3 regions of the Chryseomicrobium aureum genome follow, and region 1 is predicted to be linked to each of the others. Evidence: a T-box and tRNA genes for the amino acid it is inferred to sense, from the RefSeq annotation. Region 1 holds a T-box; the other regions hold tRNA genes.
The links. A T-box is a leader RNA that pairs with one kind of tRNA and senses whether it is charged. The one in region 1 lies ahead of serS (serine--tRNA ligase), so its partner is inferred to be a tRNA-Ser.
Positions count from the first base shown of each region.

Region 2: it has a tRNA-Ser gene. The T-box ahead of serS (serine--tRNA ligase) is inferred to sense a tRNA for this amino acid. The anticodon was not compared.
Region 3: it has a tRNA-Ser gene. The T-box ahead of serS (serine--tRNA ligase) is inferred to sense a tRNA for this amino acid. The anticodon was not compared.

Region 1 is NZ_CP171117.1:2,633,963-2,644,206, forward strand. Features, by position in the region: gene ACF3OH_RS13830 (deoxynucleoside kinase) at 230-898, opposite strand; gene ACF3OH_RS13835 (deoxynucleoside kinase) at 895-1,533, opposite strand; gene tadA (tRNA adenosine(34) deaminase TadA) at 1,664-2,152, shown strand; gene serS (serine--tRNA ligase) at 2,172-3,446, opposite strand; T-box leader at 3,510-3,710, opposite strand; gene ACF3OH_RS13850 (PLP-dependent aminotransferase family protein) at 3,815-5,230, shown strand; gene ACF3OH_RS13855 (serine hydrolase) at 5,441-6,766, opposite strand; gene guaB (IMP dehydrogenase) at 6,910-8,376, opposite strand; gene ACF3OH_RS13865 (glutathione peroxidase) at 8,506-8,982, opposite strand; rRNA gene rrf (5S ribosomal RNA) at 9,681-9,796, opposite strand; rRNA gene ACF3OH_RS13875 (23S ribosomal RNA) at 9,975-10,244, opposite strand, start outside.
Region 2 is NZ_CP171117.1:791,245-801,488, forward strand. Features, by position in the region: gene perR (peroxide-responsive transcriptional repressor PerR) at 1-387, shown strand, start outside; gene ACF3OH_RS04270 (YgzB family protein) at 424-771, opposite strand; gene ACF3OH_RS04275 (nucleotidyltransferase-like protein) at 889-1,752, shown strand; rRNA gene ACF3OH_RS04280 (16S ribosomal RNA) at 2,151-3,703, shown strand; rRNA gene ACF3OH_RS04285 (23S ribosomal RNA) at 3,890-6,815, shown strand; rRNA gene rrf (5S ribosomal RNA) at 7,080-7,195, shown strand; tRNA gene ACF3OH_RS04295 (tRNA-Asn) at 7,205-7,279, shown strand; tRNA gene ACF3OH_RS04300 (tRNA-Ser) at 7,286-7,376, shown strand; tRNA gene ACF3OH_RS04305 (tRNA-Glu) at 7,396-7,470, shown strand; tRNA gene ACF3OH_RS04310 (tRNA-Val) at 7,478-7,553, shown strand; tRNA gene ACF3OH_RS04315 (tRNA-Met) at 7,575-7,651, shown strand; tRNA gene ACF3OH_RS04320 (tRNA-Asp) at 7,653-7,728, shown strand; tRNA gene ACF3OH_RS04325 (tRNA-Phe) at 7,782-7,857, shown strand; tRNA gene ACF3OH_RS04330 (tRNA-Thr) at 7,865-7,940, shown strand; tRNA gene ACF3OH_RS04335 (tRNA-Tyr) at 7,949-8,032, shown strand; tRNA gene ACF3OH_RS04340 (tRNA-Trp) at 8,044-8,117, shown strand; tRNA gene ACF3OH_RS04345 (tRNA-His) at 8,140-8,215, shown strand; tRNA gene ACF3OH_RS04350 (tRNA-His) at 8,262-8,334, shown strand; tRNA gene ACF3OH_RS04355 (tRNA-Gln) at 8,342-8,416, shown strand; tRNA gene ACF3OH_RS04360 (tRNA-Gly) at 8,421-8,495, shown strand; tRNA gene ACF3OH_RS04365 (tRNA-Cys) at 8,503-8,576, shown strand; tRNA gene ACF3OH_RS04370 (tRNA-Leu) at 8,583-8,666, shown strand; gene ACF3OH_RS04375 (MFS transporter) at 8,753-9,934, shown strand; gene proS (proline--tRNA ligase) at 10,233-10,244, shown strand, end outside.
Region 3 is NZ_CP171117.1:1,697,060-1,707,303, forward strand. Features, by position in the region: gene menH (2-succinyl-6-hydroxy-2,4-cyclohexadiene-1-carboxylate synthase) at 1-447, opposite strand, end outside; gene menD (2-succinyl-5-enolpyruvyl-6-hydroxy-3-cyclohexene-1-carboxylic-acid synthase) at 440-2,149, opposite strand; gene ACF3OH_RS08845 (isochorismate synthase MenF) at 2,139-3,500, opposite strand; gene ACF3OH_RS08850 (P-II family nitrogen regulator) at 3,698-4,039, shown strand; gene ACF3OH_RS08855 (ammonium transporter) at 4,052-5,326, shown strand; tRNA gene ACF3OH_RS08860 (tRNA-Glu) at 5,450-5,521, opposite strand; tRNA gene ACF3OH_RS08865 (tRNA-Ser) at 5,531-5,621, opposite strand; tRNA gene ACF3OH_RS08870 (tRNA-Asn) at 5,627-5,702, opposite strand; tRNA gene ACF3OH_RS08875 (tRNA-Ile) at 5,708-5,784, opposite strand; tRNA gene ACF3OH_RS08880 (tRNA-Gly) at 5,788-5,861, opposite strand; tRNA gene ACF3OH_RS08885 (tRNA-Phe) at 5,865-5,940, opposite strand; tRNA gene ACF3OH_RS08890 (tRNA-Asp) at 5,963-6,038, opposite strand; tRNA gene ACF3OH_RS08895 (tRNA-Met) at 6,041-6,117, opposite strand; tRNA gene ACF3OH_RS08900 (tRNA-Ser) at 6,176-6,268, opposite strand; tRNA gene ACF3OH_RS08905 (tRNA-Ile) at 6,284-6,360, opposite strand; tRNA gene ACF3OH_RS08910 (tRNA-Met) at 6,367-6,440, opposite strand; tRNA gene ACF3OH_RS08915 (tRNA-Ala) at 6,461-6,536, opposite strand; tRNA gene ACF3OH_RS08920 (tRNA-Pro) at 6,558-6,634, opposite strand; tRNA gene ACF3OH_RS08925 (tRNA-Arg) at 6,640-6,716, opposite strand; tRNA gene ACF3OH_RS08930 (tRNA-Leu) at 6,727-6,815, opposite strand; tRNA gene ACF3OH_RS08935 (tRNA-Gly) at 6,848-6,922, opposite strand; tRNA gene ACF3OH_RS08940 (tRNA-Leu) at 6,946-7,030, opposite strand; tRNA gene ACF3OH_RS08945 (tRNA-Lys) at 7,045-7,120, opposite strand; tRNA gene ACF3OH_RS08950 (tRNA-Thr) at 7,129-7,204, opposite strand; tRNA gene ACF3OH_RS08955 (tRNA-Val) at 7,256-7,331, opposite strand; rRNA gene rrf (5S ribosomal RNA) at 7,335-7,450, opposite strand; rRNA gene ACF3OH_RS08965 (23S ribosomal RNA) at 7,698-10,244, opposite strand, start outside.

The DNA.
Region 1 (10,244 bases):
CGAAGCCCTAAACGCAATAATAGTGTCTCTTACTTAACGCCCTCAAATGCTGTTTTAACGCCCCTGTTGTACGATTTAACGACCCTAACCGCTCATTTAACGCCCGAGCAAGTCCCATTAACGCCCCAAATGATGTTATGGAAACTAATCCGCAGGTCGGGAACCCCCTGCTTCCTCCACAAAAACCCCTCCAACCTCAAAAGGTCGAAGGGGCATTCCAAACGTATCATTAACCGCGGTAAACCGCTGTTTTCGTTAGGTGGCTACCGATGCGGTCTAAGATTTTTTCTACATCTTCTGGACGTTTCACGATATCGTAATCATTGATGTTCAAACGAAGCACTGGGCATCCGTTAAAGTTATCGATCCAGTTCTCGTAACGGCCGTGCATCTCTTCCCAATACGTGATGGGTGTTTGCTGCTCCATCGGACGGCCACGCTCTTGGATGCGGCCGATTATGCTCTCCAGTGAACCTTCAAGGTAGATCAGCAAATCGGGATGTGGGAAGTAAGGCGTCATGACCATCGCATCGAAAAGACTTGTATACGTTTCGTAGTCGACAGGATCCATTGTGCCTTTCTCTTTGTGCATCCGTGCAAAGATACCCGTATCTTCATAGATGGAGCGGTCTTGGATGAATCCACCACCGTACTCAAACATGCGCTTCTGTTCTTTAAAGCGCTCCGCTAAGAAGTAAATCTGTAAGTGAAAGCTCCACTTAGAGAAATCATCATAGAAACGGTCCAAATAAGGATTCGTATCTACCTTTTCAAAAGAAGTCTTAAAATCAAGCGCTTCTGCCAAAGTTTTAGTCATCGTTGATTTTCCGACACCTACAGTTCCGGCGATCGTGATGACAGCATCATGGGGAATGCCGTATTTCTCTCGTAAATTCATCGTTGCAAGCTCCTTTTATGTAATGTTGCATCTACTTTATCTAAAATGTGGGCCAGGTCTTGTGGGTTTTGGACGAAATCGAAATCGTCTCCGCTAAAACGCAGGACAGGAACCTCCGGGTGCGCCTTCTCGAAATCTTCTATGAACACACGGTAGTCTGCAGATAATTGCGCAAGGTAAGCGGGCTCGATCTTCTTCTCGAAATCACGGCCACGCAGTTCGATACGCTCTAGTAATACATCCAGGCTTGCGTCTAGGTAGACGACCATGTTCGGAACAGGCATATCTCGTGTTAAAATAGAGTAAATTCCTTCGTATTTCGCATACTCCACTGGAGAAAGAGTGCGCTTAGCAAAAATCAGGTTTTTGAAAATATGATAATCGGCAGCAACAGGACGGTCGTTTGCGATATAATGCTTTTGAATGTCTGCCAGCTGCTTATAACGGTTACATAAGAAGAACATTTCCGTCTGGAAGCTCCACTCTGCAATATTGTCATAAAATTTATCTAAGAACGGGTTCTCGTCAACGATTTCTTTCAGTAATTCAAATTGATACGTATCGGCGATGGCTTTTGCTAGGGACGTTTTCCCGACGCCAATAGGCCCTTCAACCGTAATAAATGGAATAGACATAGCTTCTGACCTCACTCTTCTGTCTCAAGTCGTGCTTTCCATTTTACCACAGCTCTACCATGAAACATAGATGAAAATCCGTCCATCTTTCCAAGCAAAGAAACATAAAATTAGAGAGGAGGAAGGTCTTATGCACGACTTCTATATGAGAGAAGCGCTTGCCGAAGCAAAGAAGGCTGGCGATGCTGGAGAAGTCCCCATCGGAGCGATTCTTGTTCATAACGACACCATCATCGCACGAGGCTCGAACCTCCGAGAAGCGACGCAAAACGCCCTTACCCATGCGGAGATGTTAGTCATCGAAGAGGGATGCAAACAGCTCGGTAGCTGGCGCTTAGAAGACACGACGCTTTATGTCACGCTCGAGCCTTGCCCGATGTGTGCAGGGGCTATCTTACAATCCCGGATTCCACGCGTCGTTTACGGCGCACGCGATGCAAAAGCAGGGTGCGTGCATTCACTTTACACTCTCCTAAACGATGAACGTTTCAACCATGCATGTGAAGTCATTGAAGGTGTGGAGGCTGAGGCCTGTGGCGAAATCCTCACCTCTTTCTTCCGTAACTTACGTGAGCAAAAAAAGCTCCGCAAACAACAAAAGCAGCCAGACTCCCTATAAGAGTCGGCTGCTTTTTCAATTAACGGATAACGTCTTTACCACCCATGTATGGACGCAATACTTCTGGAATCACAACAGATCCGTCTGCTTGCTGGTAGTTTTCTAAAATCGCCGCAACCGTACGACCAATCGCTAGGCCGCTTCCGTTCAACGTGTGCACATATTCAGGTTTTGCACCTGGCTCGCGGCGGAATCGGATACCCGCACGACGCGCTTGGAAATCTTCAAAATTACTGCAAGAAGAAATCTCTTTGAAGTCGTTGTAGCTTGGAAGCCATACTTCGATATCGTATTTCTTCGCTGCTGTGAACCCTAGGTCGGCTGTACACATCAACAACACGCGGTACGGAAGACCAAGAAGTTGAAGCACTTTCTCTGCGTGTCCTGTTAATAGTTCCAGTTGCTCGTAAGATTCTTCTGGCTTCACAAAACGAACCAGTTCGACTTTGTTGAATTGATGCTGACGAATCAAGCCACGTGTGTCGCGTCCTGCAGATCCTGCTTCAGAACGGAAACATGCGCTATACGCTGTGAACGCTTGTGGAAGTTGCTCAGCTTCTAAGATTTCATCTCGGTAGAAGTTCGTCACCGGTACTTCAGCTGTTGGAATCAAGAAGTAATCTTCCTCTTGGATCAAGAAGGCATCTTCTTCAAACTTCGGCAACTGGCCTGTTCCCGTTAAACTCTCACGGTTTGCCATGTACGGTGGAATCATTTCTTCGTAGCCATGCTCTTCAGAGTGCAGATCCATCATGAAGTTCAGTAAAGCACGCTCAAGACGTGCACCTAGACCACGGTAGAAAGCAAAACGGCTTCCCGTTACTTTCGCTGCACGTTCAAAGTCGACAAGCTTCAAATCTGTCACGATATCCCAGTGGGCTTTCGGTTCGAAGTCAAATGACGGTGCATCTCCCCACGTACGGTGCGTGACGTTATCGTCTTCTGTATCCCCGATTGGTACGCTGTCGTGCGGAATGTTTGGAATACGCATCATCATATAATTGAACTTTTCTTCAACTTCACGAAGTTCTTCGTCTAACTCTTTGATTTCATCGCCAACTTGACGCATACGTGCGATGGCCTCATCTGCATTTTCTTTGTTGCGCTTCATCGTAGAGATCTGCTCAGACACTTTATTGCGCTCAGACTTCAACTCTTCTGTTTTGGCAATCAACTCTCGGCGTTTTTGATCGAGCACTTCAAATTGATCAAACTCTGAGATATCTTCTCCTCGCTTTGCGAGCTTTGCCTTTACGGCATCAAAATTGTCACGTACATACCGTACATCTAACATAGAATTTCCTCCTCTTGATTGGCTTCCAACGATTTTTTGCATACAAAAAGCCCCCATCCCTAAAAAAGGGACGAGAGCTACCCGCGTTACCACCCTGGTTGTGTCCATAGGAACACCACTTGTCTCATAACGGCCTCTTGACCGGCCTTCGTTATACCGAAGGCAACTCTCAGGATGGATTCACAAGTGTTTTTATCAGCTCTCACCAACCGCTGACTCTCTTGAAAAAACGGGCTTGTTACTGCTTCCGATCATCGTTTTTCACACATGAAATTAGCTCTAGTTTACCCGATTTTCACAAATTGTGCAACGTACACATCTATATTCCCGTATACTAAAACCACAGAACTTGAACGGAGGACGTTGCTATGGAATTATTTCTACCACACCTATCAACTGATTCATCCATGCCACTCTATGAACGGCTGTATCGCGCTTTTCGTGAAGCGATATTGACAGGGCAGCTTGCCGAAGGAGAAAAGCTTCCTTCGAAGCGTCAATTGGCGGATTACTTGTCCATCAGTCAGACAACGATTGAAACGACCTATCACCAACTTGTAGATGAGGGCTATGTCATTGCACTGCCTCGCAAAGGATACTTTGTACAAAACAGTACAGAACTCATCCGGAGTACACCTGGCGAACAACCTGCTCGACAAGAACTAGAAGCCCCGAGCTACCGCTATGACTTTCATCCAGGGAAAATCGACCTTGCGCACTTTCCATTAGAACAATGGAGAAAATGCGCACGTGATGTGCTGTCTGATCGAAATCGAGAGCTACTTCACCTTGGACACCCTCAAGGAGACCTCTCTCTTCGCCAACAGATTGCGACCTATCTCTATCAATCACGGGGTGTCAGGTGTACCCCTGAGCAAGTCATCATCGGGTCAGGAACCGAACAGCTCTTACCTTTTCTCTTACGCTTAATGGGGGACGCCGGAGTATTGGCAGTGGAAGATCCAGGCTATTCGCTTACCCATCACTTCTCACAAAACAGCGCCTATCAAGCCGTACCGATTGCTGTAGACGAAGAAGGGATGAAAGTCAGCGAACTTCGAACAACCAATGCCACAGCTGCTTATATTACGCCTGCTCACCAGTTCCCAACCGGCGCCATCCTATCTGCCTCTAGACGAAATCAATTGTTAAAGTGGGCAACTGAAACCGGTGGCTATATCATCGAGGACGATTATGACAGCGAATTCCGTTATGTCGGAATGCCAATCCCTGCACTGCAAGGATTTGATACAAATAATCGCGTGATTTATTTGAGCACATTTTCAAAATCTCTGATGCCCTCACTGCGTATCGCGTATGCGGTCATTCCATCGCATTTATTGGATGTGTACAGACGCCAATTTGGACATTATGCAGCTACTGTCCCACGCTTTGATCAAGCAACTTTGACTCAATTTATGGAAAAAGGGTATTTTGAGAAACATGTAAACCGAATGCGGAAGCTCTACAAACGAAAATTAGACATCTTACGAAAGATTGGCGAACCGTATGCAGAGTGGCTCTCGATTTCTGGAGATCAAGCTGGCATGCATGTTGTGATAGATTGCCAGACACATTTCACGGGGGAACAATTGAGAACCAAACTTGCGGAAATTGGTATCCGTATCTCTGCACTTGACCATTACCGCATCAACCGGACAACTGTCTCTTCCAAGTTATTACTGGGCTTTGGGGGCATCCCCGAAGAGAAGATGGAACCTGCACTGAACGACTTATTTGAACAACTTGCGGAATACTGCATACAAAAAGAGGCAGGGACATAACTCAGTTAATTCCACAAATGAAGTTAAAGATAACAAAATGAAAAGTGTGTAGGCGTGACTCCAGCGGGATTATAAGCGGAAGCTGAGACCGAGGCTCAGCCCGCGCCCGCGGAACGCTTCCCCTACACCCAATAGAACATACAAAAAGGGAGTTTCTCATGACGAGAAACTCCCTTTGCTGGGTTTTGTCACAGCCTCTTTACTTTTGGTTTAAAACAATCCACCAACGAATTCTGTTACATTCCCCCATAGTCCTGTAAAGAATGCTCCAATTCCTTGGAATACAAGAGAAATCCAGCTTGCACGTTCTACTGCAGCTGTCGTCACAACGTCTACTCCTGCTTCTTTATCCAGGATGTAACCAAGGTCTTCACCTTCCGTTTTCTCCAGTTTTACTTTTCCGACAACCTGGCCGCTTTCTACCTCTGCTTCAAGCATCTCTTCTGTCGGTGTAAATACAGGTGTGTACAAGTCTTTTTCATTTGACTTGATGACCATCGAAATGCCTTCTTTTGGAGCAATTGCAACTTCATCTTCTTTCCCTTTATCGACAGCAAGTGTCTCTGCACCTTCTATTGTTTGTCCTGGTGCTACGATCTCTTGTTTTGTAAATTGCGCAAAGCCGTAATCCAATAGAGCACGAGTTGCATCAAAGCGCGCTTTATAAGAACCTACACCTTGCGCATCTACTGCTTTCATCACGACTGTAATTAAACGCATGTCGCCACGTGTTGCAGTACTTGCGAATGAATGACCAGCAAGTTCAGTTGTTCCCGTTTTTAATCCATCCACACCTTCGTACTCATAGACAAGTCCTGGTAACATGAAGTTCCAGTTTGGCATGTCTGTTGCATCGTCTGTCCCTTCACGGAACGTCTTACGAGGGATGCTTGCCACTTCTAGTACTTCCGGGTAATCGCGAAGAAGTGCAAATGATAATGTTGCCACAGCTTTTGCAGGCATCACGTTTTCATCGCTCGCGCCAGTAGAAGCTGGGTGCATTCCCATTAGATCTTCATTGTTTAATCCCGATGAGTTGACGAAGTTATACCCTTCAAGTCCTAACTCTTCTGCTTTTTCATTCATCAATGTAACAAAATTGTCTTCTGTGCCTGCAATTGTCTCAGCAATCGCTACTGTCGCTGCATTGGCAGAATAGATCGCCATTGCTTCATACAATTCACGAATCGAATATGTACCATCTTGGCGAAGAGGTACATTACTTAGTGCACGATTTTGTGAAAGGCGGTATGTATAGTCTGTGACCGAATATTGTTGATCCCATGTAATACGTCCTTCTTCAATCGCTTCAAATAACAGATACTCTGTCATCATTTTTGTCATACTAGCAATCGCAAGTGGTTGTTCTGCATTTTTGCTATATAAAATTTTCCCAGTCTCAGCGTCAATCATAATTGCAGCATCTACGGTTAAGTTAAGCGGATCTGTCTCCGCTTGAGCTGCTTGCGGGATTCCTACGATTCCTGAAATTAAAAGCATCGGAATGAGGAGCCACTGTGCCATCCATTTTTTCAATGTTTTTACCCTCCAAAGCCTATTTTTCCTTGCTCATTTTAACACAAGGCTAGTAGAAAAAATGCATTTTCACTAAAAAAACACACCTAATGCCTAGTATAGACGTCATAAGGTGTGCGAATGTTCCTGATAGGAACTAGTTATTAGGAAATAGAATAGTTTGGTGCTTCTTTTGTAATTTGTACATCATGTGGGTGACTCTCACGAAGGCCGGCACCTGTCATTTTCACAAATTGTGCTTCATTTCGAAGTTTTTCCAAGTTGTGCGCTCCGCAGTATCCCATTCCAGAACGAATCCCACCTGTTAACTGGTGAATCGTATCTGCAAGTGGCCCTTTGTATGGAAGACGCCCTTCAATACCTTCTGGCACCAGTTTCTTCGCATCTTCTTGGAAGTAACGATCTTTTGAACCACGTTCCATGGCACCAATTGATCCCATTCCACGGTACACTTTAAAGCGACGTCCTTGGAAGATTTCAGTCTCTCCAGGGCTTTCTGTCGTACCTGCAAGCATGCTTCCTAACATCACAACATGTCCACCAGCAGCTAATGCTTTCACAATATCGCCAGAATATTTAATCCCGCCATCAGCAATAATGGCTTTGCCGTGCTTGCGTGCTTCTGTTGCACAATCGTATACCGCTGAAATTTGAGGAACCCCAACGCCTGCAACAACACGTGTTGTACAAATTGAACCAGGACCGATTCCGACTTTAATGATGTCTGCTCCCGCTTCAATCAGCTCACGCGTTGCTTCTGAAGTCGCTACATTCCCTGCAATGATTGCAAGTTCTGGGTAAGCTGCGCGAATCTCTTTCACAGTTTCCATTACACCTTGTGAGTGACCATGTGCTGTATCAATCGTAATGACATCTACATGTGCCTTCACAAGCTTCTCTACGCGCATCAGTGTATCTTTCGTGACACCCACTGCTGCTCCGACAAGAAGGCGGCCATGTTGGTCTTTTGCAGCGTTCGGAAACTCAATTACTTTTTCAATATCTTTAATTGTAATAAGACCTTTTAAAATACCGTCTTCATCTACAATTGGAAGTTTTTCAATCTTGTATTTTTGTAGCACTTTTTCCGCTTCTTGAAGTGTTGTGCCAACAGGAGCTGTCACCAAGTTCTCTTTCGTCATCACGTCATCAATTTTCAATGAATAATCTTGGATGAAACGAAGGTCGCGATTCGTGATAATTCCAACAAGCTTTTGCTCTTCTTCATTGTTCACGATTGGCACACCTGAGATGCGGTATTTGCCCATCAAATGTTCTGCATCATACACCTGATGTGTTGGTGTTAGGAAGAACGGATCTGTGATAACGCCATTTTCCGAACGCTTAACTGTCTCCACTTGTTCCGCTTGCTCATCAATGCTCATATTCTTGTGAATAATACCGAGACCGCCTTGACGTGCCATAGCAATAGCCATCTTTGCTTCTGTTACGGTATCCATTCCTGCACTTAAAATCGGAATGTTCACTTTAATCTTCTCTGTCAATTGAACTGATAAGTCGACATCCTTTGGCAATACCTCTGATTTCGCTGGAACAAGCAATACGTCATCAAATGTTAATCCTTCACGCTGGAATTTTGATTCCCACATTTTCCGTCTTCCTCCTCTTGATTTTGAATATTAGTGTTAAGGTTATCAGCGTGGCTAAGAGGTGTCAAGGCAGCATCAAATTAAACATGTATTCCGATTTTTCACAAAAAAAGAACGGATTTCTCCGTCCTATAGATACTTCACTAAATCTTCTTCAATTTTTGATGGATTTGTCTGAGGTGCGTAGCGTTTTACAACATTTCCGTCACGATCCACTAAGAACTTTGTGAAGTTCCACTTAATCCCTTCTGAGAGCAACCCTTTCTTTTCTGAAACGAGGTGTTGGAATAGTGGATCTGCATCTGTGCCTTTTACATCTACTTTCGCAAACATTGGGAATGAGACACCATAGTTGCGTTGGCAGAAACTCATCGTTTCATCGATGTTTTCAAACTCTTGATTGTTGAATTGGTCACTTGGGAAGCCTAGGACTTCGAATCCTTGGTCTTTGTACTTCTCATAAAGGCTTTGCAATTCTTCAAATTGGGGGGTGAAGCCACACTTACTCGCAGTGTTGACGACGACGAGCACTTTGCCTTTGTATGTATCGAGTGCTACTTCATCGCCAGTCGTTGCTTTTACTTTGAAGTCAAATACGGTTGTCATGTGTGTGTTCGCTCCTTTCGGTGTAGTTTTACTTTACCGAATAGGGAGGAGGAAATTCAACTAAGATGAACTGGGAATATGCAGTGAAAAAGCCAGATCTATCTTACGATACTTGTTCTAAAGATCAAAGTAAGAACGAAGAGGACAGGTGGAGGTGTTTCTTAGCTGTCAATCCCTCCATCCAGGCCGCCATTTCCTGGGTGAGTTTCCCCGAGCCTCCCCACGTAAGCTGAAAGAAGATCACTTTCATCTTCGTTGCCGGGTCTCGGGAAAACTCAGATGGCCCGGGAAATGACGACCTGGACTCCGGGATTGATCACCACTGAGAAGTTATCCCTCTTAATTTCTTATTTAACTTTTGTAAACTGGCGTTCGACCACTGACAGATCACTACTTACTAGAAATACACTTGGAGATCTAAGGGCTTCCTAGAAACGCATTTTGTAATCAAGCATTTGCTAGAAAGAGGTCTTTGACATTTCAGGTCTTACTAGCAAGGGTTTTGTGACTTCAGTTCTTACAAGAAAGTGAAGTTTGATCTCACGCGCTGTCCTCTTCGTTCGTGGACTGGCTCTTCAGACGAACATCGCAAGGAAGACACATCCATCTGCGAGAAGACAAACACCGTATGAGAAGGTTGTCTTACTTTTTTGCATACAAAAAAGGCCACCCCTGACGGGATGACCTTCTTCTCTGTTGCCCAGCGACGTCCTACTCTCACAGGGGGAGACCCCCAACTACCATCGGCGCTGAAGAGCTTAACTTCCGTGTTCGGTATGGGAACGGGTGTGACCTCTTCGCCATCATCACTAGACCTTGAGCCTGTTCGCTCAAAACTGGATAGAATGACAATTGATTGTGTTCAGATATGGAATCGAGTTCTGGCTCCTAGAAATACACTCCACAAGCTGTCAGCCCCATCGAGGTAGAACCTCGCTGTGTCTGCCATCTTATCTCGGCATTTCTGGACAGTCGCCGCCACATCTAAATGTTTGGTTAAGTCCTCGATCGATTAGTATTCGTCAGCTCCACGTGTCGCCACGCTTCCACCCCGAACCTATCTACCTCATCGTCTTTGAGGGATCTTACTTACTTGCGTAATGGGAAATCTCATCTTGAGGGGGGCTTCATGCTTAGATGCTTTCAGCACTTATCCCGTCCACACATAGCTACCCAGCGATGCCTTTGGCAAGACAACTGGTACACCAGCGGTGTGTCCATCCCGGTCCTCTCGTACTAAGGACAGCTCCTCTCAAATTTCC
Region 2 (10,244 bases), 860 kb from region 1:
ATAACACCCCAGCGCCATGCTATTTTGGAATATATAATCCAGTCCATGACGCACCCAACTGCTGATGATATCTACCGTGCTCTCGAGAGTAAATTCCCGAGCATGAGTGTAGCCACTGTTTATAATAACCTTCGTGTTTTTAGAGAATCTGGACTTGTAAAAGAGTTAACATACGGTGATAGTTCTAGTCGTTTTGATTTCGTTACCAACGACCATTATCACATGATTTGTACAAGCTGCGGAAAAATCGTCGACTTCCATTACCCGGGATTGGATGAAGTAGAGCAACTGGCTTCGCACATTACTGGATTTGAAGTAGAATCTCATCGACTTGAAGTTTACGGAAAGTGTCCAAGTTGTAAAGGACAATCGAAAAATGTACAATAAAAAACTACCGTGACGATTCGTCCACGGTAGTTTCTTTTATTCACTCTTCTTATTGTAATCTTGACTAAATTCTTTTCCTTCTAGTGAAGGGTCAAGAGTAAGAGGCTCATTGCAATACATACATAAATCTACACGACCTAAAACTTTTGTGTGTTTACCACAGTTTGGGCAAACTACTTGAACAGCTCGAGTGGACAACAAACCGATCCAACCGTAAACAACTACGCTACCTAAAATGGCTAGCAATCCAAGAAGCATAAAAATAGTGACAAGAATCGGGTTTTCTCTGAAGAAGATTGCTCCGTACATGATGATAAACCCAATAAATATTAAAGCAAGTGCAAATGAACGAATCTTATTGATCTTATTTTTATATGGCGCCATGATTACCCTCCTAATTTCACCTAATACTATAGCATAATTTGCAGGAGAAAGAAGGACTTACGCATTCAATGTAGAATTTAATGCATAACAAGGTTCAAGCCGAGAAGGAGTGGAACGATGGAAGCTTTACTTAGACCAATCTATCAAGAGCGTGCAAGCGACCCCAACACATTAGGGATTTTACATATTCAAAAGAAAGAAAAGGTAAGTCCGTTAACAGACACGTTTGATTCCATCTTACTTGTCATTACAAAAGACGCAGAGCGACCTATCTTCACAAAACATTATTCCTATCACAATCAAAAAGCTGCTCTTCATACAATTACAGAGAAGCAGCTGCAAAAATGGCTGACTCTTGGCAAAAACCCAAAGTTAGTGGATTGGTTATTAAACAGCCGCATTTTATTTGATCGAAATGAATTTATTACACACTTAAAGAAGGAACTCGATGAATTTCCTGAGCGTGGAAGAAAAATTCGCATGGGAATTGAGTTCGCTCGCCTTACCCGTAGATATTTGGAAGGCAAAGTTTTTTACGATCAACAAAATTACTTAGATGCATACACCGAACTAGTCGATTCACTACATCATCTAGCAAGACTAGCAATATTTGAGCGTGGCATGCATCCAGAGGTACTGGTCTGGAAACAAGTGAAAGTCCTGGACCCAGCAATTTATAAACTCTATGATGAATTGGTTTCAAGTTCAGAGCCATTACAAAAACGAGTAGAACTTTTGTTTTTAGCAAGTGATTTCCTTATACATTCCCGCACGAAAGAAGCAGCTCTGCATATACAAGAAGTATTAGCACAGAAACCGTATTGGTCTATTCAAGAGATCCATGAACAAGCAGAGTTGAAGAATTATTCGACGGACTTAGAGGTCTATATTGAATTTTTAGTTGAAAAAGGAATCATCTTTATAGAAGAACATCAAACGAAAAGTTCGCAAATTATGCATAGATATTATCGTGTAGTCTAGTATTAACAAGGGCTCAGGTTATATGCTTGAGCCACCTTTAAATTATTTTAAAAAAATAGTTGACGTTATGTTTGAATATAAGTTATGATGATACACGTCGCTAAGGCAATAACGAATCAAACGAGCACTACAGCTTATATAACATTCGAAAAAAACTTCTAAAAAAAAACAGTTGACTCATATAAGCTCAACTGATAAAGTAGAGAAGTCGCCAAAACGAGTGACACACAAAATGAACATTGAAAACTGAACATGCAAGACGTCAAGATAGAGCGTCACCACCCCGACCCCCGTTGGGTGTGCGTGACGCAACACGAACCAAGTCGCATCCTTTAACGGGTTGTGATGGACGTTCAAAAATTAAGTCAGCAACAAAATGAGCTTATATTAAGTTCTCTTTTATGGAGAGTTTGATCCTGGCTCAGGACGAACGCTGGCGGCGTGCCTAATACATGCAAGTCGAGCGGATGAAGGAGGAGCTTGCTCCTCCAGATTCAGCGGCGGACGGGTGAGTAACACGTGGGCAACCTGCCCTGTAGATTGGGATAACTCCGGGAAACCGGGGCTAATACCGAATAATCCACCAGACCACATGGTCCGGTGTTGAAAGGCGGCCTCGGCTGTCACTACAGGATGGGCCCGCGGCGCATTAGCTAGTTGGTGGGGTAACGGCCCACCAAGGCGACGATGCGTAGCCGACCTGAGAGGGTGATCGGCCACACTGGGACTGAGACACGGCCCAGACTCCTACGGGAGGCAGCAGTAGGGAATCTTCCACAATGGACGAAAGTCTGATGGAGCAACGCCGCGTGAGTGAAGAAGGTTCTCGGATCGTAAAACTCTGTTGTGAGGGAAGAACAAGTACCGGAGTAACTGCCGGTACCTTGACGGTACCTCATTAGAAAGCCACGGCTAACTACGTGCCAGCAGCCGCGGTAATACGTAGGTGGCAAGCGTTGTCCGGAATCATTGGGCGTAAAGCGCGCGCAGGCGGTCCCTTAAGTCTGATGTGAAAGCCCACGGCTCAACCGTGGAGGGTCATTGGAAACTGGGGGACTTGAGTGCAGAAGAGGAAAGCGGAATTCCAAGTGTAGCGGTGAAATGCGTAGAGATTTGGAGGAACACCAGTGGCGAAGGCGGCTTTCTGGTCTGTAACTGACGCTGAGGCGCGAAAGCGTGGGGAGCAAACAGGATTAGATACCCTGGTAGTCCACGCCGTAAACGATGAGTGCTAAGTGTTAGGGGGTTTCCGCCCCTTAGTGCTGCAGCTAACGCATTAAGCACTCCGCCTGGGGAGTACGGTCGCAAGACTGAAACTCAAAGGAATTGACGGGGGCCCGCACAAGCGGTGGAGCATGTGGTTTAATTCGAAGCAACGCGAAGAACCTTACCAGGTCTTGACATCCCGCCGACCGCCTAGGAGACTAGGCCTTCCCTTCGGGGACGGCGGTGACAGGTGGTGCATGGTTGTCGTCAGCTCGTGTCGTGAGATGTTGGGTTAAGTCCCGCAACGAGCGCAACCCTTGATCTTAGTTGCCAGCATTCAGTTGGGCACTCTAAGGTGACTGCCGGTGACAAACCGGAGGAAGGTGGGGATGACGTCAAATCATCATGCCCCTTATGACCTGGGCTACACACGTGCTACAATGGATGGTACAAAGGGCTGCGAACCCGCGAGGGGGAGCCAATCCCATAAAACCATTCTCAGTTCGGATTGTAGGCTGCAACTCGCCTACATGAAGCTGGAATCGCTAGTAATCGTGGATCAGCATGCCACGGTGAATACGTTCCCGGGCCTTGTACACACCGCCCGTCACACCACGAGAGTTTGTAACACCCGAAGTCGGTGGGGTAACCTTTATGGGGCCAGCCGCCGAAGGTGGGACAGATGATTGGGGTGAAGTCGTAACAAGGTAGCCGTATCGGAAGGTGCGGCTGGATCACCTCCTTTCTAAGGATTATTTCGGAACAGACCCTCGGGTCTTGACTTGACGTCTTGCAGTTCAGTTTTGAATGTTCATACATTCAACAACCTGTTCTTTGAAAACTGGATAGAACGACATTGATTGTAACAAACACAACGTCAAGCAATTGACGTGTGACCTTAAGTCTCTTCTTCATGGAGAGCACTAACTTAGGTTAAGTTAGGAAGGGCGCACGGTGGATGCCTTGGCACTAGGAGCCTATGAAGGACGGCACTAACACCGATATGCTTCGGGGAGCTGTAAGTGAGCTTTGATCCGGAGATTTCCGAATGGGGAAACCCAGCACGCGTAATGGCGTGTTACCTTCCAGTGAATACATAGCTGGTCGGAGGCAGACCCAGGGAACTGAAACATCTAAGTACCTGGAGGAAGAGAAAGAAAAATCGATTCCCTGAGTAGCGGCGAGCGAAACGGGAAGAGCCCAAACCAAGAGGCTTGCCTCTTGGGGTTGTAGGACACTCTATACGGAGTTACAAAGGCAAGGGGTAGACGAAGCGGTCTGGAAAGGCCCACGACACGAGGTAAGAGTCCTGTAGTCCAAACCCATTGCCCTCCAGAGTGGATCCTGAGTACGGCGGAACACGTGAAATTCCGTCGGAATCCGGGAGGACCATCTCCCAAGGCTAAATACTCCCTAGTGACCGATAGTGAACCAGTACCGTGAGGGAAAGGTGAAAAGCACCCCGGAAGGGGAGTGAAAGAGATCCTGAAACCGTGTGCCTACAAGTAGTTAGAGCCCGTTAATGGGTGATAGCGTGCCTTTTGTAGAATGAACCGGCGAGTTACGATTCCATGCAAGGTTAAGTCGAGGAGACGGAGCCGCAGCGAAAGCGAGTCTGAACAGGGCGAATGAGTATGGGGTCGTAGACCCGAAACCAGGTGATCTACCCATGTCCAGGATGAAGGTGAGGTAACACTCACTGGAGGTCCGAACCCACGCACGTTGAAAAGTGCGGGGATGAGGTGTGGGTAGCGGAGAAATTCCAATCGAACCTGGAGATAGCTGGTTCTCTCCGAAATAGCTTTAGGGCTAGCCTCAGATGAAGAATCTCGGAGGTAGAGCACTGTTTGGACTAGGGGCCCATCCCGGGTTACCGAATTCAGACAAACTCCGAATGCCGATGATTTGTATCTGGGAGTCAGACTGCGAGTGATAAGATCCGTAGTCAAGAGGGAAACAGCCCAGACCACCAGCTAAGGTCCCCAAGTAACCGTTAAGTGGAAAAGGATGTGGCGTTGCTTAGACAACCAGGATGTTGGCTTAGAAGCAGCCATCATTTAAAGAGTGCGTAATAGCTCACTGGTCGAGTGACGCTGCGCCGAAAATGTATCGGGGCTAAACGGTTCACCGAAGCTGTGGATGCATACCTAGGGTATGCGTGGTAGGAGAGCGTTCTAAGGGCGTCGAAGTCTGACCGGAAGGACAGGTGGAGCGCTTAGAAGTGAGAATGCCGGTATGAGTAGCGAAAGATGGGTGAGAATCCCATCCACCGTATGACCAAGGTTTCCTGAGGAAGGCTCGTCCGCTCAGGGTCAGTCGGGACCTAAGTCGAGGCCGATAGGCGTAGACGATGGACAACAGGTTGATATTCCTGTACCACCTCCCCGCCATTTGAGTGATGGGGGGACGCAGTAGGATAGGGAAGCGTGCCGTTGGATGTGCACGTTCAAGCAGTGAGGTGTGATGTGAGGCAAATCCCGCATCTATAACACCAGGCTGTGATGAGGAGGACATAGTCCGAAGTTTCTGATTTCACGCTGCCAAGAAAAGCCTCTAGCGAGGCGGGAGGTGCCCGTACCGCAAACCGACACAGGTGGTCGAGGAGAGAATCCTAAGGTGAGCGAGTGAACTCTCGTTAAGGAACTCGGCAAAATGACCCCGTAACTTCGGGAGAAGGGGTGCTCTGACAGGGTGAAAGCCCGAGAGAGCCGCAGTGAATAGGCCCAGGCGACTGTTTAGCAAAAACACAGGTCTCTGCAAAACCGTAAGGTGACGTATAGGGGCTGACGCCTGCCCGGTGCTGGAAGGTTAAGAGGAGTGCTTAGCGCAAGCGAAGGTGCGAATTGAAGCCCCAGTAAACGGCGGCCGTAACTATAACGGTCCTAAGGTAGCGAAATTCCTTGTCGGGTAAGTTCCGACCCGCACGAAAGGCGTAACGATCTGGGCACTGTCTCAACGAGAGACTCGGTGAAATTATAGTACCTGTGAAGATGCAGGTTACCCGCGACAGGACGGAAAGACCCCGTGGAGCTTTACTGTAGCCTGATATTGAACTTTGGTGCAACTTGTACAGGATAGGTAGGAGCCTAAGAGCCCGGAGCGCCAGCTTCGGAGGAGGCGTCGGTGGGATACTACCCTGGTTGTATTGAAGTTCTAACCCATGCCCGTGACCCGGGCAGGAGACAGTGTCAGGCGGACAGTTTGACTGGGGCGGTCGCCTCCTAAAGTGTAACGGAGGCGCCCAAAGGTTCCCTCAGAATGGTTGGAAATCATTCGAAGAGTGTAAAGGCAGAAGGGAGCTTGACTGCGAGACCTACAAGTCGAGCAGGGTCGAAAGACGGGCTTAGTGATCCGGTGGTTCCGCATGGAAGGGCCATCGCTCAACGGATAAAAGCTACCCCGGGGATAACAGGCTTATCTCCCCCAAGAGTCCACATCGACGGGGAGGTTTGGCACCTCGATGTCGGCTCATCGCATCCTGGGGCTGTAGTCGGTCCCAAGGGTTGGGCTGTTCGCCCATTAAAGCGGTACGCGAGCTGGGTTCAGAACGTCGTGAGACAGTTCGGTCCCTATCCGTCGTGGGCGTAGGAAATTTGAGAGGAGCTGTCCTTAGTACGAGAGGACCGGGATGGACACACCGCTGGTGTACCAGTTGTCTTGCCAAAGGCATCGCTGGGTAGCTATGTGTGGACGGGATAAGTGCTGAAAGCATCTAAGCATGAAGCCCCCCTCAAGATGAGATTTCCCATTACGCAAGTAAGTAAGATCCCTCAAAGACGATGAGGTAGATAGGTTCGGGGTGGAAGCACGGCGACGTGTGGAGCTGACGAATACTAATCGATCGAGGACTTAACCAAAAAACGAGATGTGAAGTGACCTGCGCAAGAAACTCCGAGTAGATCGGACGTGCACGAGAAGACGGTCTTCGTCTTATCGGGTGCGGCCGGTCTGGGAGCGTGTTTCTAGGTCACGGAACTCGACAACATTTAGATGTGGATTCGATTCCACAACTGAACACAATCAATTGTCATTCTATCCAGTTTTGAAAGAACAAATTTTATTGAGAAAACACTTGTAATACTGAGTGGGTTTGATATAATAAGTCTTGTCTTTCAAATAAGTCTAGTGATGATGGCGAAGAGGTCACACCCGTTCCCATACCGAACACGGAAGTTAAGCTCTTCAGCGCCGATGGTAGTTGGGGGTCTCCCCCTGTGAGAGTAGGACGTCGCTAGGCATTATTTATTCCGAAGTAGCTCAGTGGTAGAGCAACCGGCTGTTAACCGGTTGGTCGTAGGTTCGAGTCCTACCTTCGGAGCCATTCTATGGAGAGCTGTCCGAGTGGCCGAAGGAGCACGATTGGAAATCGTGTATACGTTAATCGCGTATCAAGGGTTCAAATCCCTTGCTCTCCGCCATAGAGCTCTTACAAACAATGGCCCCTTGGTCAAGCGGTTAAGACACCGCCCTTTCACGGCGGTAACACGGGTTCGAATCCCGTAGGGGTCACCATTCATACGGAGGATTAGCTCAGCTGGGAGAGCACCTGCCTTACAAGCAGGGGGTCGGCGGTTCGATCCCGTCATCCTCCACCATTTATTTTTTATTAGTATTGTCGCGGGGTGGAGCAGCTCGGTAGCTCGTCGGGCTCATAACCCGAAGGTCGCAGGTTCAAATCCTGCCCCCGCAACCAAGGTCCCGTGGTGTAGCGGTTAACATGCCTGCCTGTCACGCAGGAGATCGCGGGTTCGATTCCCGTCGGGACCGCCATTTTTTAATAAGTAGATTTTACATAAGCCATATCGCTTACATAAAATCTTGTTGGCTCAGTAGCTCAGTTGGTAGAGCAAAGGACTGAAAATCCTTGTGTCGGCGGTTCGATTCCGTCCTGAGCCACCATTTTTAGGCCGGTGTAGCTCAACTGGTAGAGCAACTGACTTGTAATCAGTAGGTTGAGGGTTCAAGTCCTTTCGCCGGCACCATAGTTTGTGGAGGGGTAGCGAAGTGGCTAAACGCGGCGGACTGTAAATCCGCTCCTTAGGGTTCGGCGGTTCGAATCCGTCCCCCTCCACCATTTTTTTATTTAGGGGCATAGTTTAAAGGTAGAACTACGGTCTCCAAAACCGTCAGTGTGGGTTCGATTCCTACTGCCCCTGCCAATTCTTACATTGATAAATCGTGGCGGTCGTGGCGAAGTGGTTAACGCACCGGATTGTGATTCCGGCACTCGGGGGTTCAATTCCCCTCGGTCGCCCCATTATTTGTCTTTTTTTATTTGTCTTGATATAGTTTTTATAATCGTGGCGGTCGTGGCGAAGTGGTTAACGCACCGGATTGTGATTCCGGCATTCGGGGGTTCAATTCCCCTCGGTCGCCCTTTTGATGGGGTATAGCCAAGCGGTAAGGCAACGGATTTTGATTCCGTCATGCCTAGGTTCGAATCCTAGTACCCCAGCCATTTTGCGGAAGTAGTTCAGTGGTAGAACACCACCTTGCCAAGGTGGGGGTCGCGAGTTCGAACCTCGTCTTCCGCTCCAAAAAATTGGCGGCATAGCCAAGTGGTAAGGCACAGGTCTGCAACACCTTTATCACCGGTTCAAATCCGGTTGCCGCCTCCATATAGCGCCGGTGTGGCGGAATTGGCAGACGCGCTGGACTCAAAATCCAGTTCCTTCACGGGAGTGTCGGTTCGACCCCGACCGCCGGTATATTATGTAGTACGACTCTACCTCTGCCAGGTAGAGTTTTTTTATTTGGTTTTTGGGTAGTTAAGTTTGAAAGAGGTGTTGTAGAAATGGAACGACAAAAGTTATGGACGCGAAACTTTATTCTTATTTCGAGTGTCAATTTTCTACTGACACTCGTTTTTTTCTTATTAGTTGTGATCATTGGTCTTTATGCTGTTGATTCGTTTAAAGCCACAACGAGCCAAGCTGGTTTGGTTACTGGAATTTTTATTGTAGGAACCTTGATCGGTCGATTGCTCATCGGTGGAAAGATTGATGAGATTGGACGAAAAAAGACATTACTTATTGGGTTTATTTTGTTTAATGCAGTCACTTTGTTGTACTTTGTGCAGGTAGACATAACGATTTTATTACTTACGCGCCTGTTGCATGGTATTTCACTTGGAATTGCAAGTACAGCTGCAGCAACGATGGTAGCTTCTATTATTCCAATGGCAAGACGTGGAGAAGGGATCGGCTATTTTAGTATGAGTTCAACCCTAGCTACAGCAATTGGTCCGTTTGTTGGATTAATGCTGACACGCGTAACTACTTTCCCTGTAATTTTTTTGATTTGTTTCATTGTAGGAGTAGTTGGTTTAGTCATTGCTTCATTAGTTCAAGTACCTCCAGTAAAAGCTTTAAAGGATGAAAAGGAAACATCATTCTCAATCCGAAGTCTTATCGAACCAAAGGCAGTTCCTATAGCATTTGTAACACTTGTTATTGCGTTCTGCTTCTCGAGCGTTTTATCATTCATGAATTTCTATGCAATTGATTTAGACTTGATTGAGGCTGCCAGTGTCTTCTTCTTGGTGTATGCTCTATCCGTTCTTATTTCAAGGCCATTTACAGGGCGTTTAATGGATCGAAAGGGAGCAAACTATGTAATGTATCCTGCGTTTGTTTTATTAGCGTTAGGTCTTTATCTATTAAGTACAGCTACAAGCTCCCTTACGTTCTTGATAGCTGCAAGCTTGATTGGTTTCGGATTTGGAAACATGCAATCTTGTACACAAGCAATCGCAGTTAAGCTGACGCCGATGCATCGTATGGGCATGGCTACATCTACATTCTTTATTTTCTTGGATGCTGGGCTTGGTTTTGGGCCATATTTATTAGGAATCATGTTAGGGTTTTTAACGTATGCCGAGATGTACTTTGTGTTAAGCATTGTTGCACTCAGTGCTGTTTTGCTTTACTTCTTTGTGTATGGGAAAAAGGACAAAGAGTATCAGCAAATTTACTAGCTATTGCAGATACCATTAGAATTTGCTATAGTGAGGTTCATATAGAAGAGTCTTTGAAGTGGTCAAGTACGTAATGTAAACGTTCAGAAAGTGCAGTGAGTGATGAGAGCTGCGCCGTCCATGCATGCGGAAACCTCCCATGGAGATGCTGTGCAAACACAGCCGGTTCGTTCCCGATAAAGACGCTTGAGATCGTCCTTGTGACGAATGAAGGTGGTACCGTGTCTATCCAGCAGGAAGGCGCCCTTTTGGGTGTTTTTCTGCTTTTTATTTTGTCAAAATTAAAGGAGGCAATACAATGTCAGTACAA
Region 3 (10,244 bases), 940 kb from region 1:
AAACAACGGAATGTTCTCCCAGTAAGAAACAAACCAGTCCAATCCATTCCGACGGATTTTTTCAGCAAGATTTTGGTCGGCCTCATGTCGCGCATCTCGATCGTTTTGCAGCTCAATACCTGGAGAACTGCTGACAAGAATCAGCTGCTTCACAGGAAATTCCTGCGCATACCCCATGGCTAGACGCCCTCCCATTGAATAACCGAGCACTGAAGCCTCTTTCAACTGGTGCTGTTGAAGAAAATCCTCCAACCAATTAATCTGGTGATGCATTTCCATCGTTTCATAGGAATAGGTGATCTTTCCGTGCCCTGGGAGCGTTGGCGCGATTACATGAATATCTTCTGACAACATTTCCACAACGCGCTCAAAAGAACGAGGTGATCCCGTGAAACCGTGCAGAACGACCAGTTTTTTCGTTCCAGTAGGATTCCATTCTTTATACATCCGGAGTCCAACTTTCCTTCACACGTTTCCACAGTTTACGGTGTGTTTCTGTATTCGCTTGACGATTCGTAGTCACTTCAAGGATGCGTAGACCAGTAGATGGTTTCGAAACGAGCTCACTCAATTGCTCTTTAGACTCCACAAATACATACGGAATAGAATACATGTCAGCGAGGTACTTAAATGTAATACCAGAGCCAGTTCCAAACAACTTCTCAAAATATTCCGGTTCAGATGCTTGAGGCAGATAGGAGAAGATGCCTCCTCCATCATTGTTCATCACAATAATCGTCGCTTCCACATGTTGATAGCGACTCAATAAAAGACCATTTGCATCGTGCAAGAACGCAAGATCCCCAATCAACAAGTAGAGTGGCTTTTCTAGAGCTTTTTGAGCACCGAGTGCTGTCGAAACCACTCCATCAATTCCATTCGTTCCTCGGTTTGCAAGGATTGAGATCCCTTTAGAATCTGCTATGTGGAATGTATCTACATCGCGTATCGGCATACTACTACTTGCAAATACAACGGCATCTTCAGGAAGAGCACCAAAAACTGTGGCAATATAAGCCCCTTCATCTTGCTCGTCCTCACGATAAGCATGCACGAGTTCTCTAGCTACGACGTTGTTCACCTGCCAGATAGCCAAGCTCTTATGATCAGATGATTGAGCTGTTTGAATACCTACTAAAGCTTCTACACCTCCCACGACCGTTTCTGTCGCAAGTCCAAGTGGGTCTCGAAAGCGCGCTGCCTCGTCTACCACTATAAAGCTTGTTGGCTTCGAAGTTTTTAAGAAGATGCCGAGAAATTTAGAGACTGGCTGTGGACCAATGCGAATAACGACGTCTGGTAAGAGCGTTTCGTAACTCATGTCATTTTTTAATAAAGCATCATAGTTTTCGATAATAAGAGATTTTAATTTCGGGTGCTTTGACGACCGTAAATTCGATAAAGGGTCGCATAAAACCGGCCAGCCAAGATCCGCCAAATAATCCTCAACCATGCTCACTTTTGAAAGAGCAAGTTCTCCAACGATTACGATTCCAGATTTCGCTTGCTCAACTATCGTAGTTAGTTGACTGCGCATCTGCTCAGATAAAACCGATTGTGTCGAATCGAGCATCTTTTCTCGTTTCGCTGGAATTTCCATCTCAAAATCAAGGAGCAATGGTTCACGGAATGGAATATTTAAATGAACGGGGCCTCTTGGATTCGTGCAAGACTCCAGGACTGCACGTGTTGTTTGACTATATACAAAAGGCGTTGTGCCCTCGAATGAATCCACGACCGGATAATCTATTGCCCATTTAACATGCGTGCCATACATTTTCACCTGATCGATGGTTTGTGGAGCACCGACTTCTCGCAGTTCATGTGGGCGATCTGCCGTTAACACGATTAATGGAATACGCGCATAATACGCCTCGACAATGGCAGGAAAATAGTTAGCTGCTGCTGAACCCGATGTACAAATGAGAGCAACCGACTTTCCTGAGGCTTTCGCAAGGCCAAGAGCATAAAATGCTGCCGAACGCTCATCTACTTGAATAGATGCCGAAAAATCTTGGTCCGACACAACTCCATAAGCGAGTGGCGTTGAACGTGAACCAGGACTTATAACAACTTCAGAAACGCCATAGTCTTTCAGTCCTGAAAGTATAGCGCGAACGTAAGCCGTGAGATTCTGCTTATAATTCATGACGATTGCCCCCTAAAACACGAAGCATCGGCCGGAACTTAACATTTGTCTCTTCGAGTTCAGCAAGTGGTTCTGATTCTGAGACAATTCCACCCCCTGCATATAACAGCGCTTTACCACCTCGCAGGAGCGCCGATCGTATCCCCACCGCAAATTCTCCATTGTCATTTGCATCTACAAAACCAATTGGAGCCGCATAATACCCTCGATCCATCTGTTCAAGCTCTCGAATGAGTTCGACAGCTCGTTTGCGTGGTGTTCCACCTAATGCTGGAGTCGGATGCAAAGCTTTCACAAATGAAAACATATCGGCATCTTTTTTTGCCGTGCCCTGAATAGGTGTAAACAGATGCTGGATGTCACGAATTTTTAAAAGCTTAGGTTGTTGCGGGATTTGCAGATCTGTACAAATCGGTTCAATGACCGTACGAATCATAGATACGACAAAGTCATGTTCCTCGCGATTTTTCTCATCTGCGAGTAAAGCATTTCCTAAACGTTGATCTTCCGCCACGTCTTTTCCGCGACGAACAGAACCAGCCACTCCAGCTGAGTAGATCATCCCTTGCTCTTTGCGAATCAAGCGTTCAGGTGTAGCACCAACAAAAGCAGATGCGCCGTTTTCTAAGACAAAGATATAGCTCTCTGGCTGCTCTTGAAGCGCATAGTAAAGAGCAGAACCTGTTGAAACCGGTTCCTCAAAATCTAATTCAATCGATCGTGAAATTACGACTTTGTCTACTTCTCCACGAGTGATTTCCTTTTTCACCGCGCGAACAGCAGCCAAGTAATCCGGAACGTTCCTCTCCGTCTTTTCGATAACCACAGCCTTTTCGAACAGTGGTCGCTCTTGTACTTGTGCTACATGAAGAAGACGGTCTCTCTCTTTTCGAAGCTCATCAAAACGAGCACTTTGATCGGAGCGCTCTACTAAACTATTGATGGAGAGTTTCGTGGATTCATTTTTTATTTCTAATTGAAATTCTGGAACTACAAAATAGGAAGATGAAAACTTACGCCATTCATCACTTCCTGGATGTTTTGCATCAAATGAAAACCCTCCAAATAATAAAGGCGCTTGGTCTAATTGCTCTTTCACCACTAATTGCTTTAGTCGGTTCCATTCCGTTTGAATGACCTCAACTCTATCATCACCCGTTGCTTTTAATACGATTGCATGACCAATCCCAACAATCGTATGGGTTTTCTCTCGATTTTGCCAAAAGAAGCGCTGACCTTGATAATGTCGGTCCCCAGCTTCAAAAAATGCAATGGGAGAAATTCCTTCTGTATCAATCGTCTCTGTATAGAGATACTCAGTACCTGTTAGAGAACCTACTTGTTTTGACATTGTTTAAACCTCCGTGACTTTACACTTCACACTATCTTCATTTTACTCTTTTCCGGATTTGCTCGCACACTTTAGACTCGAAAACTTCCTGAAAAATACTTCATGTCAACTTTCTTTACATCATTTTAAAAATAATGCTTGATTTTTCAGAAAATTAATTTTATGATGTTATATATTCTAACATTGGAGGTGCAAGTATGAAAAAGATAGAGGCAATTGTTCGACCAGATGTCTTCCCACAGATTCGACAAGCATTGGCTTTACACGGAATTGATGGATTTAGCGTGAGTGAGGTAGCTGGGATTGGAAAACAAGAAGGTCGCACAGGTCTGTTCCGAGGTAATAAATATGAGATGGAGTTTCATACAAAATTGAAACTTGAAATGGTTGTCGATGACACGGAAGTAAAGTCATTGACAGAGCTGATCGTAGAACATGCCTCTACTGGCAAAGTTGGAGATGGGAAAATTTTTATTTACCCAGTTGAAGAAGCAATTCGTATTCGCACAAAAGAGACGGGCACCGTTGCGGTCCACTAAGGAGGAAATCTAATGACACCTGAACTTTTACAATCATCTATTAATATGCTGTGGATCATGCTTGGTACAATTCTTGTTTTCTTTATGCATGCTGGATTTGCAATGGTCGAATCTGGTTTTACTCGATCAAAGAACACTGTAAACATACTCATGAAAAACTTTATTACCGTCTCTATTGCTTCTCTTCTCTATTTTGTAGTAGGCTATGCACTCATGTTCGGTGATTCATTCAATGGTTTGATTGGGACGAGTGGATTTGCACTTACAGGAGTCGATGATATTGCATTCTTCGTCTTCCAAGCCGTATTCGCTGCCACTGCAGCAACAATCATTTCAGGGGCTGTTGCTGAACGCATGAAACTATCTGCTTACTTTGTTCTAACCATTGCAATGGTTACCGTTATTTACCCAGTTGTTGGCCACTGGATTTGGTCTGGTGGTTGGCTTGCACAATTAGGTTTTATAGATTTTGCAGGCTCAACAGTTGTCCACTTGACCGGTGCTACTGGAGCTCTTGTTGCAGCGGCAATTTTAGGCCCACGTATTGGTAAATACACAGGGAAAAAAGTAAATGTCATCCCAGGTCATAGTATTCCTCTTGGCGCATTAGGTGTATTCATTCTATGGTTGGGTTGGTTTGGATTCAATGGAGCAAGTACTTTAGCGGCAGATCCTGCTGTAGTCCCTTCAATTATCACAAATACATTACTGGCTGCATCAGCAGGTGTCGTCTCAACTGCACTATACACGAAACTCCGCTACGGTCAAATCGATGCTTCACTTACTCTGAATGGAGCATTAAGTGGACTTGTGGGAATCACTGCAGGAGCAGCTAATGTGAGCCTCCCTTCTGCGATAATAATTGGTTTTATTGCAGGAATTGTAATGACAGAGGGAATTCGACTACTGGATGCAAAACTTCGCGTAGACGATCCAGTCGGTGCAATTACAGTTCACGGAATTATTGGTGTATGGGGAACGCTTGCAGTAGGACTGTTCGATACAGCATCGGGCCTCTTTACAACCGGAAGTGTTTCTTTACTTGGTATTCAGCTTGTTGGAGTACTAGCTGTAATCGCTTGGGTATCCGTATCAACGGCAGGAGTTGTTTTAGTGACGAAGGGCATTAGCGGAATCCGTGTATCTGAGGAAGAAGAAGTTACAGGTCTGGATTATGTAGAACATGGCACTAGTGCTTATGAAGTGCGAGAAACTTACGGAGCAGCATTTGATCGTACTGAACCATTCGCACAGCGCTTAACAGAGTTAGGAAAATCTTATTCCTGATTTAATTTACAAAAAGCCAGTAGAGACTCTGATTCTATCAGAGCTTCTACTGGCTTTAAAATGTATCGCTTTATTACAAATAAAAAGCACATCCTTCATTAAAGAAGAATCTGCTTTTTGCGATGACCCCTACGGGATTCGAACCCGTGTTACCGCCGTGAAAGGGCGGTGTCTTAACCGCTTGACCAAGGGGCCAATGCATGATGGCGGAGAAGGAGGGATTTGAACCCTCGCGCCGGTTGCCCGACCTACACCCTTAGCAGGGGCGCCTCTTCAGCCACTTGAGTACTTCCCCATCAATGGCTCCGAAGGCAGGACTCGAACCTGCGACCTGCCGGTTAACAGCCGGATGCTCTACCAACTGAGCTACTTCGGAATACATGGTGGGCCTAAATGGACTCGAACCATCGACCTCACGCTTATCAGGCGTGCGCTCTAACCAGCTGAGCTATAGGCCCATTTGGAGCGGGTGAAGGGAATCGAACCCTCATCACCAGCTTGGAAGGCTGGGGTTTTACCACTAAACTACACCCGCAAATGGTGGCTCAGGACGGAATCGAACCGCCGACACAAGGATTTTCAGTCCTTTGCTCTACCAACTGAGCTACTGAGCCGATTATGTATTTTTCAAAAAAATGGCGGTCCCGACGGGAATCGAACCCGCGATCTCCTGCGTGACAGGCAGGCATGTTAACCGCTACACCACGGGACCATTGGTTGCGGGGGCAGGATTTGAACCTGCGACCTTCGGGTTATGAGCCCGACGAGCTACCGAGCTGCTCCACCCCGCGACAATATTATTCTGTTTCTAGTGAAAGCTAAGCTTCATTACCCAGTAGCTTTAAAAAATGGAGGAGGTAGAGGGATTCGAACCCCCGCGCGGTTTGACCCGCCTGTCGGTTTTCAAGACCGATCCCTTCAGCCGGACTTGGGTATACCTCCGCTGTGTGATTATACTGGTGGACCTTGCAGGACTCGAACCTGCGACCGGACGGTTATGAGCCGTCTGCTCTAACCAACTGAGCTAAAGGTCCTTAAGATGGCGGCCGAGGGGATCGAACCCCCGACCTCACGGGTATGAACCGTACGCTCTAGCCAGCTGAGCTAGGCCGCCATAATAAGTATAAGAATAATTGGTGGAGCCTAGCGGGATCGAACCGCTGACCTCCTGCGTGCAAGGCAGGCGCTCTCCCAGCTGAGCTAAGGCCCCATAATGGGTATCAGGTTTAAATGGTCGAGAAGACAGGATTCGAACCTGCGACCCCTTGGTCCCAAACCAAGTGCTCTACCAAGCTGAGCTACTTCTCGTATTATGGCGCGCCCGGCAGGAGTCGAACCCACAACCTTCTGATCCGTAGTCAGACGCTCTATCCAATTGAGCTACGGGCGCATAATATAAGTGGTGCCGAGGACCGGAATCGAACCGGTACGGTAGTCACCTACCGCAGGATTTTAAGTCCTGTGCGTCTGCCAGTTCCGCCACCCCGGCAAGGGTATTGTATGTAAGGCATTTAAGAAATATGGAGCGGAAGACGAGGTTCGAACTCGCGACCCCCACCTTGGCAAGGTGGTGTTCTACCACTGAACTACTTCCGCATTGTATACATGTCATATGAAAATGGTGCGGGTGAAGGGAGTCGAACCCCCACGCCTTGCGGCGCTAGATCCTAAGTCTAGTGCGTCTGCCAGTTCCGCCACACCCGCATGTTCATATAAAATGGTGAGCCATGAAGGACTCGAACCTTCGACCCTCTGATTAAAAGTCAGATGCTCTACCAACTGAGCTAATGGCTCTCTTGAAGTGGTGCCGGCGAAAGGACTTGAACCCTCAACCTACTGATTACAAGTCAGTTGCTCTACCAGTTGAGCTACACCGGCACGGTGTTGAATCTAGTTACATAGCCCAAGCTATTTCACTTTTTAAATAAATGGTGGAGGATGACGGGATCGAACCGCCGACCCCCTGCTTGTAAGGCAGGTGCTCTCCCAGCTGAGCTAATCCTCCATTGCCTAGCGACGTCCTACTCTCACAGGGGGAGACCCCCAACTACCATCGGCGCTGAAGAGCTTAACTTCCGTGTTCGGTATGGGAACGGGTGTGACCTCTTCGCCATCATCACTAGACTGGCTATTCATTTGTTGAAAGACAAGGTTTATTATATCAAACCCACCCGGTATTACAAGTGTTTTCTCAATAAAATTTGTTCTTTCAAAACTGGATAGAATGACAATTGATTGTGTTCAGATATGGAATCGAGTTCTGGCTCCTAGAAATACACTCCACAAGCTGTCAGCCCCATCGAGGTAGAACCTCGCTGTGTCTGCCATCTTATCTCGGCATTTCTGGACAGTCGCCGCCACATCTAAAATTTTGGTTAAGTCCTCGATCGATTAGTATTCGTCAGCTCCACACGTCGCCGTGCTTCCACCCCGAACCTATCTACCTCATCGTCTTTGAGGGATCTTACTTACTTGCGTAATGGGAAATCTCATCTTGAGGGGGGCTTCATGCTTAGATGCTTTCAGCACTTATCCCGTCCACACATAGCTACCCAGCGATGCCTTTGGCAAGACAACTGGTACACCAGCGGTGTGTCCATCCCGGTCCTCTCGTACTAAGGACAGCTCCTCTCAAATTTCCTACGCCCACGACGGATAGGGACCGAACTGTCTCACGACGTTCTGAACCCAGCTCGCGTACCGCTTTAATGGGCGAACAGCCCAACCCTTGGGACCGACTACAGCCCCAGGATGCGATGAGCCGACATCGAGGTGCCAAACCTCCCCGTCGATGTGGACTCTTGGGGGAGATAAGCCTGTTATCCCCGGGGTAGCTTTTATCCGTTGAGCGATGGCCCTTCCATGCGGAACCACCGGATCACTAAGCCCGTCTTTCGACCCTGCTCGACTTGTAGGTCTCGCAGTCAAGCTCCCTTCTGCCTTTACACTCTTCGAATGATTTCCAACCATTCTGAGGGAACCTTTGGGCGCCTCCGTTACACTTTAGGAGGCGACCGCCCCAGTCAAACTGTCCGCCTGACACTGTCTCCTGCCCGGGTCACGGGCATGGGTTAGAACTTCAATACAACCAGGGTAGTATCCCACCGACGCCTCCTCCGAAGCTGGCGCTCCGGGCTCTTAGGCTCCTACCTATCCTGTACAAGTTGCACCAAAGTTCAATATCAGGCTACAGTAAAGCTCCACGGGGTCTTTCCGTCCTGTCGCGGGTAACCTGCATCTTCACAGGTACTATAATTTCACCGAGTCTCTCGTTGAGACAGTGCCCAGATCGTTACGCCTTTCGTGCGGGTCGGAACTTACCCGACAAGGAATTTCGCTACCTTAGGACCGTTATAGTTACGGCCGCCGTTTACTGGGGCTTCAATTCGCACCTTCGCTTGCGCTAAGCACTCCTCTTAACCTTCCAGCACCGGGCAGGCGTCAGCCCCTATACGTCACCTTACGGTTTTGCAGAGACCTGTGTTTTTGCTAAACAGTCGCCTGGGCCTATTCACTGCGGCTCTCTCGGGCTTTCACCCTGTCAGAGCACCCCTTCTCCCGAAGTTACGGGGTCATTTTGCCGAGTTCCTTAACGAGAGTTCACTCGCTCACCTTAGGATTCTCTCCTCGACCACCTGTGTCGGTTTGCGGTACGGGCACCTCCCGCCTCGCTAGAGGCTTTTCTTGGCAGCGTGAAATCAGAAACTTCGGACTATGTCCTCCTCATCACAGCCTGGTGTTATAGATGCGGGATTTGCCTCACATCACACCTCACTGCTTGAACGTGCACATCCAACGGCACGCTTCCCTATCCTACTGCGTCCCCCCATCACTCAAATGGCGGGGAGGTGGTACAGGAATATCAACCTGTTGTCCATCGTCTACGCCTATCGGCCTCGACTTAGGTCCCGACTGACCCTGAGCGGACGAGCCTTCCTCAGGAAACCTTGGTCATACGGTGGATGGGATTCTCACCCATCTTTCGCTACTCATACCGGCATTCTCACTTCTAAGCGCTCCACCTGTCCTTCCGGTCAGACTTCGACGCCCTTAGAACGCTCTCCTACCACGCATACCCTAGGTATGCATCCACAGCTTCGGTGAACCGTTTAGCCCCGATACATTTTCGGCGCAGCGTCACTCGACCAGTGAGCTATTACGCACTCTTTAAATGATGGCTGCTTCTAAGCCAACATCCTGGTTGTCTAAGCAACGCCACATCCTTTTCCACTTAACGGTTACTTGGGGACCTTAGCTGGTGGTCTGGGCTGTTTCCCTCTTGACTACGGATCTTATCACTCGCAGTCTGACTCCCAGATACAAATCATCGGCATTCGGAGTTTGTCTGAATTCGGTAACCCGGGATGGGCCCCTAGTCCAAACAGTGCTCTACCTCCGAGATTCTTCATCTGAGGCTAGCCCTAAAGCTATTTCGGAGAGAACCAGCTATCTCCAGGTTCGATTGGAATTTCTCCGCTACCCACACCTCATCCCCGCACTTTTCAACGTGCGTGGGTTCGGACCTCCAGTGAGTGTTACCTCACCTTCATCCTGGACATGGGTAGATCACCTGGTTTCGGGTCTACGACCCCATACTCATTCGCCCTGTTCAGACTCGCTTTCGCTGCGGCTCCGTCTCCTCGACTTAACCTTGCATGGAATCGTAACTCGCCGGTTCATTCTACAAAAGGCACGCTATCACCCATTAACGGGCTCTAACTACTTGTAGGCACACGGTTTCAGGATCTCTTTCACTCCCCTTCCGGGGTGCTTTTCACCTTTCCCTCACGGTACTGGTTCACTATCGGTCACTAGGGAGTATTTAGCCTTGGGAGATGGTCCTCCCGGATTCCGACGGAATTTCACGTGTTCCGCCGTACTCAGGATCCACTCTGGAGGGCAATGGGTTTGGACTACA